Regions from separate parts of the Pullulanibacillus sp. KACC 23026 genome, predicted to be linked through region 2. Evidence: predicted binding sites of a transcription regulator. Region 2 holds the regulator's gene; the other holds the start of a gene.
The links. The regulator Rex, encoded in region 2, represses fermentation and respiration genes when NADH is low (regulators of the CRP and FNR family bind a similar motif). The targets are predictions, from matches to a motif close to TTGTGAAATATTTCACAA.
Positions count from the first base shown of each region.

Region 1: qoxA (cytochrome aa3 quinol oxidase subunit II) is a predicted target of Rex. The motif match lies at 4,027-4,044, and genes of this name have one in related genera.

Region 1 covers NZ_CP119107.1:284,639-291,933, reverse strand. Annotated here, with positions in the region: gene qoxD (cytochrome aa3 quinol oxidase subunit IV) at 1-288, opposite strand, end outside; gene qoxC (cytochrome aa3 quinol oxidase subunit III) at 290-901, opposite strand; gene qoxB (cytochrome aa3 quinol oxidase subunit I) at 904-2,859, opposite strand; gene qoxA (cytochrome aa3 quinol oxidase subunit II) at 2,876-3,829, opposite strand; gene msrA (peptide-methionine (S)-S-oxide reductase MsrA) at 4,313-5,260, opposite strand; gene PU629_RS01350 (BaiN/RdsA family NAD(P)/FAD-dependent oxidoreductase) at 5,297-6,595, opposite strand; gene PU629_RS01345 (thioredoxin family protein) at 6,617-7,174, opposite strand.
Region 2 covers NZ_CP119107.1:4,478,892-4,486,186, reverse strand. Annotated here, with positions in the region: gene PU629_RS20800 (hypothetical protein) at 1,085-1,411, opposite strand; gene PU629_RS20795 (ABC transporter ATP-binding protein) at 1,404-3,341, opposite strand; gene moaC (cyclic pyranopterin monophosphate synthase MoaC) at 3,903-4,388, shown strand; gene PU629_RS20785 (redox-sensing transcriptional repressor Rex) at 4,407-5,054, shown strand; gene PU629_RS20780 (twin-arginine translocase TatA/TatE family subunit) at 5,056-5,232, shown strand; gene tatC (twin-arginine translocase subunit TatC) at 5,232-5,975, shown strand; gene map (type I methionyl aminopeptidase) at 6,440-7,207, shown strand.

The DNA of each region.
Region 1 (7,295 bases), 610 kb from region 2:
GATCGATCCAGCAACAACGGCAATAGCCACGAAGAAGCCGAAGCTGATGGCCGTAATTTGGAACGCACCTTCTTGTTCTCTTAAGTGCATGAACATCAAAAGCTGAACAAAGACTTGGAAGATCGCTAGAATAATAATAAGCACCATTGTTGAGGTCGCTGACAGATTCAGGCTAAGCGCAATCCATAGCGCTGCAACTGTTAAGACAAGCGATAAAATAAAACCAATGACGTGACTCCAAGGAAAACCGTGGTGACTGTTTGAGTGTGCTGTTTGATTTTTTTCCATGTTACAACACCAACCCCGTCAAATAAACTGCTGTAAAAATGAAGACCCAGACAACATCTAAGAAGTGCCAGTAGATCCCGACAATAAAAGCTTTTCTAGCAGTTGTTGAATTAATTCCGTTCTTAGATACTTGAATGATAACTGAAATCATCCACAAAATACCAAGAGAAACGTGACAACCGTGTGTTCCAACTAGGATAAAGAACCCTGATAAAAACGCACTTGTTTGAATCGTTGCCCCTTGATGAACATAATCAACAAACTCATTAATCTCCATACCTACGAATCCTGCACCTAGCAGCAGTGTGATTATGAGCCACACGATCAGCCCGCCGCGATTTCCGCGACGAAGCTCATGTGTTGCAATCCCACAAGTAAAACTACTAGTTAGTAGCAAGAAGGTTTCAATCGTAAACCCTTTAACATCAAATAGATCCTTTGCTGTTGGACCGCCTGCAGTGTGATGTAGATAGATGAGATAAGTTGTAAACAATGTGGCAAATAGGACAATTTCGGCTCCAAGGAATACCCAAAAACCAAAGATTCTTAAGCGCCCATGTTCTGTTGAGTACTCTAAAGGCACATTTGGATCAACCGCTTCTGCATGTGACATTTTTACAACCTCCCCGCTTCACGCTCAGTGCGTTCAATAACATCAACTGGAATATGATGACCTTCGTCTGGATCAAACAAGGAACGAAGCACCATAAAGAGAAGAATTCCTGCAAGACCAACGATGGCGAGCCAAATCCATTCGAAACAGAGACCGAAGCCTGCTATAAAGAAGAGGACACACATAATAAATGGTCGGCCAGAGTTATCAGGCATATGAATTTCTTCAATTTTTTGTTTGCGCCATTTTTCAACGGCACCTTTTTCTTGCTTCATGTACCAGAAACGGTCGATTCCAGACATGTCTGGAAGGGTAGCGAAGTTGTACTCAGGAGCAGGAGAAGAAGTCATCCATTCCATTGTACGACCATCCCATGGATCGCCTGTTACATCGCGTTCACCATGACGAGCGCTGTAGATAATCATCCACACCATAACGATGAAGCCAATACCCATCAAGAAAGCGCCGATGGTTTCAATAAAGTTAAGAGATGTCCAGCCGGCATTAGCTGGATAAGTGTACATACGACGTGTCATCCCTTGTAAACCAACAAAGTACATTGGGAAGAAACAGACGTTAAATCCAACCATCCATAACCAGAAAGCAATTTTACCGAGCTTCTCATCAAGGATGTGACCGAACATCTTTGGCCACCAGTAATGAAGTCCTGCAAACATACCGAATACAGTACCTGCAATTAAGACATAGTGGAAGTGAGCAATCAAGAAATAACTATTGTGATATTGATAGTCAGCAGGTGCAACAGCAAGCATAACACCTGTCAAACCACCAATAACAAAGTTTGGAATAAACGCTAGTGCCCACATATGAGCCACTGTAAAGCGTATTTTCGAATGACGTAAGGTAAAGAGCCAGTTGAACAATTTAACCCCTGTTGGAATCGCAATTAACATGGTTGATACACCAAAGAAGGAATTAACAGCTGGTCCTGCACCCATCGTGAAGAAGTGGTGCACCCAAACAATAAAGCTTAGAGCTGAAATAAGCACCATTGACCAAACCATCATACTGTAACCAAAGAGACGTTTTCCTGAGAAGGTACTCATAACCTCTGAGAAAATACCAAAGGCTGGAAGAATAACAATGTATACCTCAGGATGTCCCCATACCCAGAAGAGGTTTGCCCACATCATAGGGTCCCCGCCTGCGGTAGACGTAAAGAAGTGTGCTCCAAAAATACGGTCAATCGTTAACATAGCAAGTGCAACAGTTAAGACTGGGAACGCGAACACAATAATAACTGATGTGATCAGTGTCGACCAAGTAAACATTGGCATATGCATTAACTTCATACCTGGCGCACGCATTTTTAAAATAGTAACGGCAAAGTTGACACCCGAAGCAAGAGTACCAATACCTGTAATTTGCAAGCTTAATAGATAGAAGTTTTCACCAAGCCCTGGATCCAGACCGTTTTCAGCAAGCGGTGTATAGCTGGTCCAACCGGCATCTGGGGAACCCCCGATTACAAATGAAAGGTTCAATAGCATAGCAGCCCAGAAGAAGAGCCAGAAACTAATAGCATTTAAATAAGGAAAAGCGACATCACGTGCCCCGATTTGAAGCGGCATTGCAACGTTAATCATACCGATGATAAACGGCATCGCCATAAACAAAATCATAATGGTTCCGTGAGTTGTAAAAATTTCATTATAGTGTTGAGCATCCAACAGCTTCAACCCTGGGAAAGATAATTGGGAACGCATGAGCAATCCGTCAATCCCCCCGCGGAAAAGCATGAGAATCGCTGCAATAATGTACATGATCCCAATTTTCTTATGGTCAACCGTTGTCAACCATTCACGCCATAACCATTTCCACTTTTTAAAGTAGGTTAGGACAAAAAGGATCCCGATGGTTGCAACGGCAATGGCAACGTCAGCGCCATAAATCATCGGTTCTCCTGTTACAAAGAACTTATGCGTAAGGAAGTGCATGAGTTGGTCCATGTTGTTAATTGCCTCCCTTCATAGACATACCTGACATGTCGTCAGCTTTAGATCCAGACTTCGCTGAATCATCGCTTGACTTTGATTCAGAGGAATCGGACATTCCAGGCATTCCTTCCATTCCGCCAAACTTCGCATTCATTGCATCATTGGAAATCTGCTTAGGATAAGCCGAGAAAGCCATTTTTCCAACAACACTTGGTTTTTCAAGCTTTTTGTATTCGTTCATGGTGAGTGCTGGTTTAGTCGATTTCACGGTTTGCACCCAATTGTTAAAATCAGAACTTGATTGTGAAACGACATCAAATGTTTGATCAGCAAATTTCTTCCCATTAAAGTTTGCTGCTCTTCCTTGGAAAGTACCTATCTCATCAGCTTGCAGGTACATATGTGTGTTCATACCTGTCATGGTATAAATCTGTCCGCCTAAAGAAGGCACCCAGAAAGAAGCCATCGCATCCTGTGAATTAAGTACTAGCTTAATAGGGCGATCTTTTGGAATGTACAATTCATTAACGGTTGATATCCCTTGTTCAGGATATTTGAACACCCATTTCCATTGAATAGACGTTGCTTCAACAGTTAACGGTTTTACACTTGGTGTCGGACTTTTTTGCAAGTTGTATTCCGACGTTACAGTTGGAACTGCCATTAAAATAACGATTATAATCGGGATAATCGTCCATAATACCTCAAGCTTGGCACTCCCATGATTCTCAGGATCGTAGTTCGTCGTATCTTTACGATTCGCACGATACTTGATAATCATTACGGCAAAAAGAATAAAAACGATCAGTACAACGACCGACATAAGTCCAAAAGACCAAAGAATGAGATGGTATTCTTGACGTCCAACCGGCCCCTTTGGCTGTAAGACTGGGATGTCGCATCCTGTTAAGAAAAATAAGGATAATAGGAATAGAGCTGAAGCTTTAGAAACAGACTTGACAACTTTCATATTGAGGCTCTCCCCCCTCTGTAAAAATACATTAGAAAATCTTCATGGCGTGTGCCCACCCCGAAGAAACTGCATTTGTATAATACCACCAGATTTTCTATCACGAACCCCATTTTCGTGAGTGTCATGATTTCATCATAACTTTTACACAAATTTGTCACTATTTCGACGCTATTCGTTCAAATTCTCTCCTTAGATTGTGATATCCCTCACAACACCCAGCCTGAAAACCCAATCCGCTCACTCTTGTTAGCGATTGCATAACCCCTTGAAATTAAAGGAAAATTTCGTTTTAACGTCGCCTTTTAAGTTCATTTAAACAGCCTCCCGAATCAAATGGAATTGTGATAGAACTGTTTCAAAAAAATAAAAGCTGTAACAAAAAAACAAGCCCTCCGCAAGTAAAATGTTCCTTAAAGAGCAGATTTTGTATAAAAAATCCCTTCTCTAAGTTACTTTTTACAAAAGGAGAGCTTTCTGTTTTCACTTAAATAAAACGCTGTATTCCCCATAGCCTTCTTCTTCCAGTTTGTCTTTTGGAATAAAACGCAGGGCGGCAGAGTTAATGCAATAGCGCAGCCCATTCGGTCCTGGGCCGTCGGGAAACACATGTCCAAGGTGACTGTCCCCGTATTTGCTTCTGACCTCAGTACGAATCATACCATGACTTTGATCGATCTTCTCATTGATTAACGCCTTTTGTATAGGGCGAGTGAAACTAGGCCAGCCGCATCCAGCGTCATATTGGTCAGTTGAACTGAATAACGGTTCACCCGAAACGATATCAACATAGATCCCTTCTTGCGTATTAGCATAATACTCGTTCATAAACGGGCGCTCAGTTCCGTTATTTTGGGTCACCTCATATTGAATCGGTGTTAACCGCTCACGAAGCTCGTTCTCATCTTTCTTCACGCGCCAGACGCTTTCGGTAAATCCTTTCCTCCCTGAGCCTTCATAATAACGGTTGTAATGGAACGGATTTTTCTGGTAATAATCTTGGTGATACTCTTCTGCTGGGTAAAACGGCATAGCTGGTCGAATAGCCGTTACAATTGGCTTATTGAAGGGCCCATTCGCTTCGAGATCTGCCTTAGAAGCCTCTGCCAATTCCCTTTGGCGCTCATTGTGGTAAAAAATAGCCGTCTTATATGATTCGCCTCTGTCCCCAAATTGTCCGCCTTCATCAGTTGGATCGATCTGTTTCCAGAATAGATCAAGCAATTTTTCATAAGGAAAGAGCTCTGGATCAAAAGTGATCTGGACAGCTTCTACATGTCCCGTTGTATCGGAACAAACCTCTTTATAGGTGGGATTTTCTTTATGGCCGCCCGTATAGCCTGACACCACTTTTTCAATCCCTGGAAGCTCATCAAACGGCTTAACCATACACCAGAAACAGCCTCCTGCAAATGTTGCTTTCTCACTCATTCTTATCCCTCTTTTCTTCAATCAAGACCCGCTTTATTAAACGGATGTCACTGTCGCTTGCGCGTATTGTGCCGCATGTTCACCGGCAGCATGCCCTGTCGAAAAAGCAGCTGTGATGTTGTAGCCGCCTGTATAGCCGTGAATATCTAATATCTCTCCACAGAAATATAGACCTGGCATCTTTTTCGAAGCCATTGATTTTGGGTCGATCTCTTTCAGCGAGACACCGCCGCCTGTAATAAAAGCCTTTTCGATTGGCAGTGTCCCATTTACCCGTATCTTAAAGCCCTTCAACCATTCCGCCAACTGACGAACCACTGTTTTCGGGAGTTCATGGTACGTTAAGTCTAGTGAAACTCCCATTTGATCGAATAAAAACAGAAGATAGCGTTCTGGAATAATACCTTTCCAGACGTTCTTCAGAGCCTTCTTCGGTTCTTCTTTAGCTAACTGATTTAATAATTGAAAGAGCTCTTCTTGATTTTGATCCGGCTTCACATCAATGGCCAAATCAATGGTTTCTGTCTTATATTTCTTCAAGGCTTTAACAACAAACTGACTGCATCGAAGCACAGCAGGACCTGACAATCCAAAATGTGTAAAAATCATATCCCATTGATGCGTGATAATTGGTTTTCCTTTAGGGTCGAGCACGGAAACCGCCACATCATAAAGAGATAATCCTTGTAGTAATTTCTTTTGAATAAACGGTTCAGAGGATGTCAAAGGAACCTCAGTCGGGTAAAGGTCTGTAATGGTGTGGCCCGCCATTTTGGCCCATTTATACCCATCACCGGTTGAACCCGTTTGCGGGACTGACTTTCCTCCCACTGCTACAATAACGGCCCGTGTTTTTATTTTTTCACCATTTTTTAATAAGACACCGACTGCCCCCTCTTCTTCATAAAGAACGGTTTCAACCGGGGCATTTGTTCTAATCGAAACCTTTAGAGATTCAATTTTGTCCAAAAGAGCTTGCACCACGTCTTGTGCCCGATTACTCACAGGGAACATGCGACCAAGATCCTCTTCCTTCAACTGAATGCCTAATCCTTCAAAAAAGGTGATAATATCTTCATTATTAAATGTGGCAAACGCACTATGCAAAAATTTCCCATTACCAGGGATATGCTTAATCAGTTCAGGAATTGGCATACGGTTGGTCACGTTACAGCGCCCGCCACCTGAAATCGCAAGCTTACGTCCAAGCTTATTCCCTTTATCAATTAAAAGCACTTTGGCTCCAGAGCTCGCCGCTGCAACAGTGGCCATTAATCCAGATGGCCCGCCTCCAATGACAATGACATCATAGGTCACATTGGCCTCTCCTTTCATCAGGGCATCCTTATTTAACACTTATAAGTTGCCCAGCACATCTTTGAACTCATCGATGATATAACGGTAATATCCCGTTCCCTCACCATACCGTTTCATCATTTCAGCGTATACGTCCTTCACTTTTTCCTTATACTCATCCGATTCCCTATCTAAATTCAGAGCTTTGAAGTCCGCCATTGGCTGCTGGACGTAAGCAGGGCGGGGTCCCCACCGATAAATGACCTCTCCTTTCTCATTAGTGAGGAGTACAACCGGTATAGACTTCCCTCCATATAATAGAAAAGGTTGAATGAGCTCATCATTTTCTTCTAAAATAAAAACTTCAGTCGGAATCCCGGCTTGTTCCATAAACTGAAAGACAACAGGCACATTTCTCACCACATCTCCGCACCAATCAGACGCAATGATGGCGCAGCGAACCCCATCTCTATTAAAGGTGTTAAAAAAAGCCTCATCCGCTTCATTAAAGGTTACTTTTCCATAATTGTCTTTGAACGTCTCCTGATTTTTAGACATCCAATCGATAAAGCCTTGTGGGGTAAGACCTTTTCCAAGCCATGCTTGTATACTTGTCATCTGGATTCCTCTTTCCGCTTTTTCTACAATTGTAGACTGCTCGAAACCGTTTTTTCAACTTTGACACACCAAAAGCAACCAGACATTTTTGGGCTTAGTAAAACGTTTTTAGAATTCAGTC
Region 2 (7,295 bases):
CAGATAGACTAGGAGCCCTGGAAACTAATTACTTACTAACATTGGAGCGGCTTCTATTGTTTCAGAGAAAATGTGGATAATGTTAATTGTTTGTGGATAACTCTACTGTTAAGATGAGAAGCTCGGCCAGCACAAACCCAAGTTGGGAAGAGATCATAGAAGCTTGACCAGAAATCCCAGAAGGTTAGTCAAAAATCCAAGAAGGTCACCCAAAAATCCAAGAAGGTACGCGAAAAATCGGAGAAGCTCGACCAGAGCAGTCCCCAGTTTGGGAGAAATCCCAAAAGGTCGGTTAAAAATCCAAAAAGGTATGAAAAAAATCCAAGAAGGTCACCCAAAAATCCAAGAAGGTACGCGAAAAATCGGAGAAGCTTGACCAGAGCAGTCCCCGGTTATGGAGAAATCCTAAAAGGTTGGCTAAAAATCCAAGAAGGTATGAAAAACATCCAAGAAGGTCACCCAAAAATCCAAGAAGGTGCGCGAAAAATTGGAGAAGCTCGACCAGCGCAGTCCCCAGTTTTGGCGGAATCCCAAAAGGTCAGTCAAAAATCCAAGAAGGTTTGAAAAACATCCAAGAAGGTCACCAAAAAATCCGAGAAGGTGCGCGAAAAATCGGAGAAGCTTGACCAGCGCAGTCCCCAGTTTTGGCGGAATCCCAAAAGGTCAGTCAAAAATCCAAGAAGGTTTGAAAAAAATCCAAGAAGGTCACCAAAAAATCCGAGAAGGTGCGCGAAAAATCGGAGAAGCTTGACCAGAGCAGTCCCCAGTTTTGGTGGAATCCCAAAAGGTCAGTCAAAAATCCGAGAAGGTTTGAAAAACATCATAGAAGGTCAGTCAAAAATCCGAGAAGGTTTGAAAAACATCATAGAAGGTTAGTCAAAAATCCAAGAAGGTACGCGAAAAATCGGAGAAGCTCACCCAGAGCAGTCCCAAGTTTTGGCGGAATCCCAAAAGGTCGGTTAAAAATCCGAGAAGGTATGAAAAACATCCAAGAAGGTCACCCAAAAATCCAAGAAGGTGCGCGAAAAACCGGAGAAGCTCGACCAGCGCAGTCCCCGGTTTTGGAGAAATCCCAAAAGGTTGACTAAAAATCCAAGAAGGTATGAAAAAAATCCAAGAAGGTCACCCAAAAATCCAAGAAGGTACGCGAAAAATCGGAGAAGCTTGACCAGAGCAGTCCCCAGTTTTGGCGGAATCCCAAAAGGTCAGTCAAAAATCCAAGAAAGTTTGAAAAACATCCAAGAAGGTCACCAAAAAATCCGAGAAGGTGCGCGAAAAATCGGAGAAGCTCGACCAGCGCAGTCCCCAGTTTGGGAGAAACCCAAAAAGCTCGACCTAGGCGCAGGAGCCTCAACCCCCAAGTATTAAAAAACATGGTGCTCACGTTTGTAAGCACCATGTTTTTATTCATCTTCTTGCTCTAGTTGGAGGGCTTCCCAATTTTCCATTTCTTTGTCTAATGCTTCTCGGGCGGCTTCTAGTTGTTGGTGAATTTCGTTTGCTTTTTCATGGTCCGTGTAGATCTCTGGAAGGGTGAGTTGATTCTCATAGGTTTCAATCTCGCCTTCTAGGGTGTGGATGTGCGCTTCGCTTTGCTCAATGGCTCGCTCTAATTGGCGCATTCTGCGTTTGCGTTCTTTATCTTTTTCGTAAGAGGGGGCTTGAGCTTGTTGTTTGGCAGAAGTTGTTAAGCCTTTCGCTTCTTGCAGCTCTAATGCCTCGCGCTCTTGCATTTCTGCTTTCTTTTCAATGTAGTAATCATAATCACCAAGATAATCCGTCAGACCATCGTGGGAGAGCTCCAAAATACGGGTCGCAATCCGGTTGATAAAATAACGGTCATGGGAGACGAAGAGCAATGTACCAGGGTAGTCAATTAGGGCGTTTTCCAGCACTTCTTTACTGTCCAAATCAAGGTGGTTAGTGGGCTCGTCCAAAATAAGGAAGTTATTTTTTTGAAGCATGAGCTTGGCAAGTGCGACACGTGCTTTTTCTCCACCGCTTAACTGTCCGGTTGTTTTCAGAACATCTTCACCTGAAAAAAGAAACTGTCCTAGCACTGTGCGAATATCTTTCTCCGGTAATAGTGGAAAGGCGTCCCAAAGTTCGGCTAAAACGGTTTTATTAGAAGATAAGGTTGCTTGCTCTTGATCATAATAGCCAATCGACACATTGGTTCCTAAGGTGAAGTTTCCAGCTTTTTGAGATAAGTAGCCCACAATCGTTTTTAACAGAGTTGACTTTCCGATCCCGTTTGGCCCCACTAAGGCAACGCTTTCGGTCTTATGAAGCTGAAAGGAAAAGCCAGCGGAAAGCGGTTCAGGTTGGTCGGGATAGCCAATCGCCAAATCTTGGACCATTAGGACATCATTTCCGCTTTGCTTTTCAATTTGGAATGAAAAAGCAGCTGATTTCTCTTGACCAGGTCGATCCAATAGCGTAATCTTCTCCAACTGTTTCCGGCGGCTTTGAGCCCGTTTTGTTGTCGAGGCCCTCGCAATATTACGCTGAACAAAGTCCTCTAGTTTCGCGACTTCCTTTTGCTGCTTTTCAAAAGCTTGCATGTCTCTTTCGAAGTCTAGAGCCTTTTGGTTCAGATAAGCTGAGTAGTTGCCGTGATACTTGGTGGCGGAATGGTTCGAAATCTCAAAGACCTTTCCAACGATTTTATCGAGAAAATAACGGTCGTGTGAGACAATAAGAATAGCACCTGGATAATGCTGAAGATAATTTTCCAGCCATGTTAAAGTATCAATGTCCAAGTGGTTGGTCGGCTCGTCCAGTATTAAGAGATCCGGCTTGGTTAAAAGCAGGCGACCGAGTGAGAGGCGAGTTTTCTGTCCTCCAGAAAGCATGTGCACCTTAGTATCCTCAGGAAAATCTCCAAAGCCCAATCCATTCAGAACACTGTTAATTTCTGCTTGGTACGTATAGCCACCTCTATTTTGAAAATAGGTTTGTTTTTGGTCGTAAGTCTTCATCAATTGGTCAAACGCTTCTTGTGGCAGCGGCTCGGCCATTTTGAACTCCAGTTCGCGAAGTTCGTGTTCAAGCTGGATGACCTCTTTAAAGGCGTCTCTGAGCTCGTCCATTAAAGTTTTTTTAGAATCCAGGCGCATGTTTTGCTCAAGATAACCAATACTTGTTTCCTTTGGGATCATGATTTGGCCGGAATCATAAGACATTTGTCCAGCGATGATTTTCAGAAGTGTTGATTTCCCACTTCCATTTCTCCCGACCAAAGCCACGCGTTCGCCTGTTTGGACTTCAATGTGTATATTCGATAAAATAAGATCAGTTCCAAAAGATTTTGTTAATTGATGAGTTTGTAATAGAATCAAAGGAATCACCCCTAGCTTCTACTAGTTTAGCCGATTCTTTAATCCCATGGCAATCCTTCTACTTGAAGTTCCTCTGTGAGTTATCTTCAAAGCTTAGCGCCGTGCGGGATTGCCCCGAGGAAGCTTACATCGAAGCATTTGCATGTAGACGTAGGGGCAGCGGCCAATTACATAAATTGAATAGATAACTTTTGCTTGAAGGTAGCTTCGTGCAGGCTTGCTTATAACCTCATTCTTTTGAAAAAAGGTTATAAGCACAATAAGTTGTCGTAAGTGGATAGACAAATGTTTAATAGAAGAAGGCCAAACGTATAGGAGTTCTTATAACCTCATTCTTTCGGCAAAAGGTTATAAGCACAGATGGTTGCTGAGAGCGGATTGATGCAGAGGCTTTTACGTGTTGACTTGCGCCGGGGAACTTGCATCTAAGCTCATGCTACTGGGTGCAGGCTAGCCGTCTAAGGCATCCAAATTATTTAAATTTTTTCAGCACCCTTTGGTCTTGCCATTGGAAAAGACAGACCAAGGGACTCGTGATATAGTTGAGAGGAAGAGGAAAAAGTGTCGGATTTAACGCATATAAATGAACAGGGACGGGCCAAAATGGTCGATGTCTCTGATAAAGAAGAAACGCGCCGTATGGCGGTGGCGTGCTCAAGTATTCAGGTGAATCAAGAGATTTATGAAGCAATCAATCAAGGCACGATCAAAAAAGGGGATGTCCTTGCGGTTGCACAGGTGGCGGGGATTATGGCAGCGAAGAACACCTCACAGATTATCCCAATGTGTCACCCGCTGATGCTTTCAGGGGTCGATCTTTTCTTTTATTGGGATGACAAGGAGGCATATTTACTCCGGATTGAAGCGACTGTGAAAAACAAGGGGGCAACGGGTGTGGAAATGGAGGCCCTTACGGCTGCAACCACAGCGGCCCTTACAATTTATGACATGTGTAAAGCACTTGATAAAAGCATGGTGATTGGTCCGACTTATCTTCAAAGTAAATCAGGGGGAAAAAGCGGCGATTATCAGAGAGAAACCAATTAAATTGCCGGGAGGTAGAACATGGTACAAGAGAAAATTCCTCAGGCAACCGCAAAGCGCCTGCCGCTTTATTATCGGTTTTTGCAGCATTTGTCTGAGTCGGGGAGACGGCGGATTTCATCTTCGGAGTTAAGTGAACTGGTCAAGATTGATTCGGCAACCATTCGCCGTGATCTTTCTTACCTTGGTGCCCTGGGGAAGAAGGGCTATGGCTACAATGTAGAAAGACTTTTAACCTTTCTTCGTGGAAAGCTTGACCAGGACGAGCTGACAAAGGTAATGCTGATTGGGGTTGGAAACTTAGGAACAGCCCTACTCAAATATAATTTTTTGAAAAATAACAATTCTAAAATTGTAGTCGCTTATGATACCGATTATAATAAAGTTGGGACCTTAATAGGCGGAACACCCATCCGTCATGTCGATCAGTTAAAAACGGATAACTTGGACGATATTCAAGTCGCTATTCTTACCGTTCCACAAGAGGCGGCCCAAAAAGTGGCAGACCAGCTCCTCCGAACGGGAGTGACTGGCGTACTTAACTTCACACCTGTCCGATTATCTTTACCTGATCGAATCCGTATTCATCATATTGATCTGGCGGTTGAACTTCAAACTTTAATTTATTTCTTAAAGAATTATCCTATTGATGACGAGGGAGGTGACTAATATGGGTCTTGGTGCGGGCAGTATTGCTTTAATTGCGATCGTAGCTCTTATTATATTTGGACCAAAAAAACTTCCTGAATTCGGAAAGGCAGCTGGAAATACGCTGCGTGAATTTCGTAATGCAACTAAAGGGATTGTCGATGAAGATGACGTAAAAGAGAAGCAGGATGATCGCTGATGCAAGATACTTCTATGAGTGTGACCGAACACCTTGAAGAGCTCAGGAAACGGTTGATTGTAAGCGCCATCGGTTTCGCTGTCTCTTTTGGCATTGGTTTTTTCTTGGCAAAGCCGCTGATCATCTATCTTCAGCACATTAAAGCTGCCGATCATATTCAAATGAATTATTTTCGGGTGACCGATCCCTTTAATATTTACATGCAAATGGCCTTTGTTATTGGAATTATATTAGTTTCGCCGCTCCTCCTTTACCAGTTGTGGGCATTTGTGAGCCCTGGGCTTTATAAAAACGAGCGCCGGGTTACTTTATCTTACATTCCCATTATGATCGTTCTTTTCTTAGCAGGTGTGGCTTTTTCATTTTATGTATTGTTCCCTTATGTGCTGCATTTCATGGGAACGCTCAGCAGTTCTTTACATATTACAAGCGTCATCGGGATCAATGAATATTTTCATTTTTTAATTCAGATTACGCTGCCGTTTGGCCTTGTATTCGAGCTGCCCGTATTGGTGATGTTTTTAACACGTCTCGGTATTATTACACCTTTTTTTCTTACTAAAATAAGAAAATATGCTTATTTTGTTTTGCTCGTTGTTGCAGGGTTAATCACCCCGCCAGACGTTATGTCACAGTTGATCGTCATGGTGCCGCTAGTAATTTTGTACGAAATAAGCGTTCTTATATCGAGATATACATTTAATCAATCATTAAAACGAATGGCTAGCCACGATGAATCCTGATCGTGGTTTTTATTTTTTTTAATAAGGTGACACCACTTTTTGGATCTTTTCTATTTCTAAAGGACACATGGGCATAAATTCCCAAATCTTGACTTGTCAGCTGTGCTAAAAATCCTTGATTAAAGATAGAGATTTTGCGCAAGCCAGCACGAACAACTATCCAAAGATGACAAATTCATGATGGGCTTTCAAGTAGTAGGCTCGTTACAGCTGACGAGGAGAACCGCACCCAAAGAGGGGAGCGCCGTTTTAATTATTTTCGATTCTGCCAGTCCTTTCGCTCATAATTATTTGAGCCTGGGTGACTATAATTGGTATGATAAGAGGGTAGCGTTTCACATATACGATGAACAAAGAATAGACTGCTTTAATCTTGAGTATTAGCGAAGAAATCTCCATATAGTTTAGGGATGGCGGTTAGCTGTGAACGTTCAGGAAGCATTGCAGAGAATAGGAGGTCTGACATGATTCAATTAAAGTCAGCAAATGAAATAGAGAAGATGAGGGAAGCAGGCGTCTTGCTTGCAAGCGTTCATAAAGAAATCAAAAAAATGATCAAACCAGGCATCACCACGCAAGCAATAGAAGAATTTGTTGATCGGTATTTGGCTAAGAACGGGGCAACCCCAGAGCAAAAAGGCTTCAATGGCTATCAGTTCGCCACTTGTGCATCTATAAATGATGAAATCTGCCATGGGTTTCCAAGATCAACGCCTTTGAAAAATGGCGATATCGTTACGATTGATATGGTTGTTAACTTAGATGGATTTCTTGCCGATTCCGCTTGGAGTTATGCAGTCGGAGAGGTTCCAGCTGAAACGCAGAGGCTTTTGGACGTAACAAAGGAATCTCTTTATAAAGGGATTCGTGAAGCGGTTATTGGCAATCGGATTGGCGATATCGGTCATGCCATCCAAGCCTATGCAGAAGGAGAAGGCTTCAGTGTGGTTCGAGATTTTGTAGGACACGGTATTGGACCGACGATTCATGAAGAACCCCAAGTGCCGCATTACGGTTTACCTGGAAAAGGTCTGCGCTTAAAAGAGGGAATGGTCATTACAATTGAACCGATGATTAATAGTGGGGATTGGCGATCCAAAATGGACGACAACGGTTGGACCGCACGCACTGTTGACGGCTCACTCTCTGCCCAGTTTGAGCATACGATTGCCATTACTAAGGACGGCCCTGTGATTCTTACCTTGCAAGATGACGAAACGTTTTCTCTTTAAGAGAAGGCGTTTTTTTACTACTTAAGCCCAATCATGAAGGAAATCAAGCAACGGGCTCGCTGCAACTAAATAAAACCAACTAAGAGGC